DNA from 2 places in the Pseudoduganella sp. RAF53_2 genome. Region 1 is predicted to be linked to the other one. Evidence: riboswitches for the same ligand, from Rfam matches in the RefSeq annotation. Region 1 holds a riboswitch; the other holds the start of a gene.
The links. A riboswitch is a leader RNA that binds a small molecule or an ion and turns the genes downstream of it on or off. The one in region 1 is predicted to bind thiamine pyrophosphate.

Region 1 (2,392 bases):
CGCGTTGAAACACACTCAAGCGTAGGCCCGGCTGAGCTGCCGGGCAAACGGATTCGCTAGCAAATTGTCAGTTGTTGCGTTTTTAACGCGTCCCCGCGCAGGAAACATTCCAGGCAGTAAGATCGGCGCGCGATTTGCGTACGGACACGCCCGCCGTTTTGCCGATATCGCTTTCGAACACCATCATCGGCAAGCCGTCTTTGGCTTTATCGAGCGCGATGAGGTGGAAGTTGCGCGAGCGGATTGGCGCGCAGTTGGTGTTGCCCGCCATCAGCAAGCGAGCGCTTTGCAGCAGTTCGTTTTGCGACTGGATCAGGCGCAACTGGTCGATATCCGGCATGTCGGCGCGCAGGGCGACCGGCGTGCCGGGGGGCGCGCTGCATTGGGGCGTGTGATTGATCCAGGTGAGTGTGGTCTGCCGATCGCGCTCATGCCACGCGCCGTCCTCGCGCACAAACTCCGTACGCTGCATGCGGCACAGCGGCAGCACGATGCGCTGCGGCGCGCTGTCGGCGTACGCGCTGAACCGCCACTCCTTGCGCTGCGGCGCGCGCGTCACCAGCACGGGCGGCACTTGCGCCGCTTCCGGATAGCGGGCATGGTAAAAAGTTTCGAAGCTCTTTTGTTCGGCGCTCGTCGGCGCCCGCGTGTCCTGCGCCATCGCCACGACAGGCAGCAGTAGCGCCGCCCAGATTGCTGTTCGCATTGATTTCCTCCCGCGGCGATTATAACGGGGGGCTTGGCGGCAACGCACTGACTGGGTTATGATCGCATCGCTGCCGCAAGGCGGCACACGCTAGGGGTCCTGCGCGCTGAGAGGTGCGCGGGTGAGAAATACCCTCCGAACCTGATCTGGATAATGCCAGCGAAGGGAAGCTTCAGGATGTCCGCATGCGCCGCTCTGCCGGTGTTTGCGTGTGCAGCCTAACCTCCTTTGCTGGCTCCTGCCGCAAAGGAGCCAAAACTTGAACGCCAATCCGCAATTCCTCGCCGCCGAGGCCGAGGTAGACAGCGCAGCGATCGCACCGCTGCCCAATTCCCGCAAACTGTATGTCACCGGCAGCCGTGCCGATATCCGCGTGCCCATGCGCGAGATCAGCCTGTCCGGCAATAACGCACCGGTCACGGTGTACGACACCTCCGGACCTTACACGGACCCGGATGTGCAAATCGATATCCGCAAAGGCCTGGCCACACCGCGTGCGCCGTGGATCTCGCAGCGCGGCGACACCCTGCAGCTGGATGGACCAACTTCCGGCTACGGCAAGCAGCGCCTGGCCGATCAAGCGCTGGACGCCCTGCGCTTCGAGCTGCAACGCACGCCGCGCCGCGCGGCCCTTGGCCGCAACGTAAGCCAGATGCACTACGCGCGCCAGGGCATCATCACGCCCGAGATGGAATTCATCGCGATCCGCGAAAACCTGCGCCGCAAGGAATACCTCGAAGGTCTGCGCGCATCGGGACCGGACGGCGAAAAGATGGCGCGCCTGCTGGGACGCCAGCATCGCGGCCAGTCATTTGGCGCCAGCATCCCGGACGAGATCACGCCGGAATTCGTGCGCGAAGAAGTGGCGCGTGGCCGTGCCGTGATCCCGGCCAATATCAACCACCCGGAAGCGGAGCCGATGATCATTGGCCGTAACTTCCTGGTGAAGGTGAACGCCAATATCGGCAACTCCGCAGTGACCTCGTCGATCGGCGAGGAAGTCGAGAAGATGACCTGGGCCATCCGCTGGGGCGCCGACACGGTGATGGACCTCTCCACCGGCAAGCATATTCACGAAACGCGTGAATGGATCATCCGTAACAGCCCCGTGCCGATTGGCACCGTGCCGATCTACCAGGCGCTGGAAAAAGTCAATGGCAAGGCCGAAGACCTCACCTGGGAAATCTTCCGCGATACCTTGATCGAACAGGCGGAGCAGGGCGTCGACTATTTCACGATCCACGCCGGCGTGCTGTTGCGCTATGTGCCGCTGACGGCTGAGCGCATGACGGGCATCGTCTCGCGCGGCGGTTCGATCATGGCGAAATGGTGTCTGGCCCACCACAAGGAAAACTTCCTGTACACGCACTTCGAAGAGATCTGCGAAATCATGAAGGCCTACGACGTGACCTTCAGCCTGGGCGACGGTCTGCGTCCCGGCTCGGTGTATGACGCCAACGACGATGCCCAGCTGGGCGAGCTGCGCACCCTGGGTGAACTGACCCAGATCGCATGGAAGCACGATGTGCAGGTGATGATCGAAGGTCCGGGCCACGTGCCGATGCAGCTGATCAAGGAGAACATGGACATCCAGCTGGAGCAGTGCGACGAAGCGCCGTTCTACACGCTGGGTCCTTTGACGACCGACATCGCGCCGGGCTACGACCATATCACTTCCGGCATTGG
Region 2 (2,392 bases), on a different contig from region 1:
TGAAGGCCGCTTTGGCCGGTCATGCCGTCCTCGAATTCGGTGGCATCGAACCGAATCCGCATTATGAAACGCTGATGCAGGCGGTTGCGCTGATCAAGGCCGAGAAAATCGATTACCTGCTGGCCGTTGGCGGCGGTTCGGTCATTGACGGCACCAAATTTGTGGCAGCGGCAGCCGTATTTGACGGCGAACCGTGGGATATCCTGTCCATCGGCGGCAAAGTCGTGCAAGGCGCCATGCCTTTCGGCGCGGTGCTGACGCTGCCCGCCACCGGTTCCGAAATGAACAGCGCCAGCGTGATTACCCGCGCCGCGACCAGGGAAAAGCGCGCTTTCGCGTCCAGATTCGTGTATCCGCAGTTCTCCGTGCTGGACCCGTCCAAGACCTTCACCCTGCCCCTGCGCCAGGTCGGCAACGGCGTGGTGGACGCCTTCGTGCACGTGATGGAGCAGTACATGACCTACCCGGTCAACGCGCCAGTCCAGGACCGCTTCGCAGAAGGCTTGCTGCTGACGCTGATCGAACAAGGTCCGCAGGTGCTGTCGGCGCCGGAAGATCTGGAAATCCGTGCCAATATCATGTGGACCGCCACCCTCGCGTTGAATGGTCTGATCGGTGTCGGCGTGCCGCAGGACTGGGCGACGCACAMGATCGCCCACGAGCTGACCGCGCTGTTCGGCCTGGATCACGCGCAAACGCTGGCGATTGTGCTGCCGGGGATTTTGTCGGTGAAGCGCGAGGCCAAGCGGGGCAAGCTGCTGCAGTATGCCGAGCGGGTTTGGGGGCTGCGCGAAGGTTCGGAAGATGCGCGTATCGACGCGGCCATCGAGCGCACCCGCGCCTTCTTCGAGCAGATGGGCGTGCAGACGCGCCTGTCCGGCTACGGCCTGGACGCAGCCAGCGCAATCGACGCGACAGTTCAGGCGCTGGAAGCCGCCGGCATGACCAAACTGGGCGAGCACCGCGACATCACGCCCGCCGTCGCCCGTGCCGCGTTGGCGCTGAGCGTTTAAACCTGACGCAAAAGCAGGTGGCAGGCACATCGTGCCTGCCACCAGGTTCACGCCTCGGGTTTTGAGGTCCTGTGGTAAAATGCGCGATCGCTAGGGGTCCTGGACATTGTCCGGGTGAGAAATACCCTTCGTACCTGATCTGGATAATGCCAGCGAAGGAAAGCGCAAAGTTGTCTTCTCCCCTCCTTTGAATGCTCCCGCGTTGGCTCGTTAGAACCACAAAAGAGCACAACATGAATCAATCCCGCATCACCCTTACCGCCATCGCGCTGGCCGCTGCGCAGCTGGCGAACGCGCAATCGAACGACACCAAGATGACCGAAGTCGTCATCACCGCCAACCGCGCCATTGCCGACCGTTCCTCCGTCGCCGGTTTCTCCGACGCTCCTCTGCTGCAAACGCCCGCTTCCGTCAGCGTGATCACGCGCGAGCAGATGCAGYACCTGAACATCCGCTCCACCACCGACGCTTCCAAGTACGACGCCAGCATCGGCGACTCCTACAATGCGGTTGGTTACGCCGAGCAGTTCTCCATCCGCGGCTTCAAACTGGATAACGCCAGCTCCTACCGCAAGGACGGCCACGCCATCTCCGGCGACACCCAGATCCCGCTGGAGAACAAGGAAAGCATCGAAGTCCTGAAGGGCCTGTCCGGCCTGCAAATGGGCGTCTCCGCCCCGGGCGGCGTAGTGAACTACGTAACCAAGCGCCCAACCGAGAACAATCTGCGTTCCGTGCTGTTCGAAGTCAGCGAGCGCGGTACCGTGTATGGCGCCGTGGACCTGGGCGGCCGCTTTGAAGACCGCCGCTTCGGCTACCGCATCAACGCGGCGGGCGAGCATATCCAGTCCTACATCAAGGGCGCGGACGGCCACCGCTCCTTCATCTCCGGCGCCTTCGACTGGCAGATCTCGCCGCAGGCCTTGCTGCAACTGGACGCCGACTACCAGAACAAATCGCAGCTGACCGCTCCGGGCTTCCAGCTGATCGGCGGCACTGCGCTGCCGAAGGTCGATGCGGACGTGTTCCTGAACGACCAGCCATGGGCCAAGCCGGTGAAAACCGAAACCACCAATATCGGCGCGACCTTTAAGTATGCCCTGTCGCAGGACTGGCAAGCGACCATCAGCGCCAACCAGCACATCTTCAAGCGCGACGACTACACCGCCTTCCCTTATGGCTGCAGCAGCGAAGAGCTGTGGCCGGGCTTCTGCGCCAATGGCGACTACGATGTGTACGACTACAAGAGCCTGGGCGAAGAGAAGCGTCCGTTCTCGGCGCGTGCCCAGATTCACGGCAAGTTCGCCACCTCCGGTATTCGCCATGAAGTGACCTGGGGCCTGTCCTACTTCCGCAATAAGGAAAGCTGGGGCGATTAC

Region 2: it holds a riboswitch for thiamine pyrophosphate, as region 1 does, so the genes downstream of both, AB4Z11_RS00640 (TonB-dependent siderophore receptor) here and thiC (phosphomethylpyrimidine synthase ThiC) in region 1, are expected to answer to the same signal.

Annotation. Positions count from the first base shown of each region.
Region 1 is NZ_JBFRDW010000430.1:1,082-3,473, reverse strand. It holds gene AB4Z11_RS22030 (hypothetical protein) at 83-706, opposite strand; TPP riboswitch at 789-891, shown strand; gene thiC (phosphomethylpyrimidine synthase ThiC) at 966-2,392, shown strand, end outside.
Region 2 is NZ_JBFRDW010000004.1:24,935-27,326, forward strand. It holds gene AB4Z11_RS00635 (iron-containing alcohol dehydrogenase) at 1-1,013, shown strand, start outside; TPP riboswitch at 1,096-1,191, shown strand; gene AB4Z11_RS00640 (TonB-dependent siderophore receptor) at 1,247-2,392, shown strand, end outside.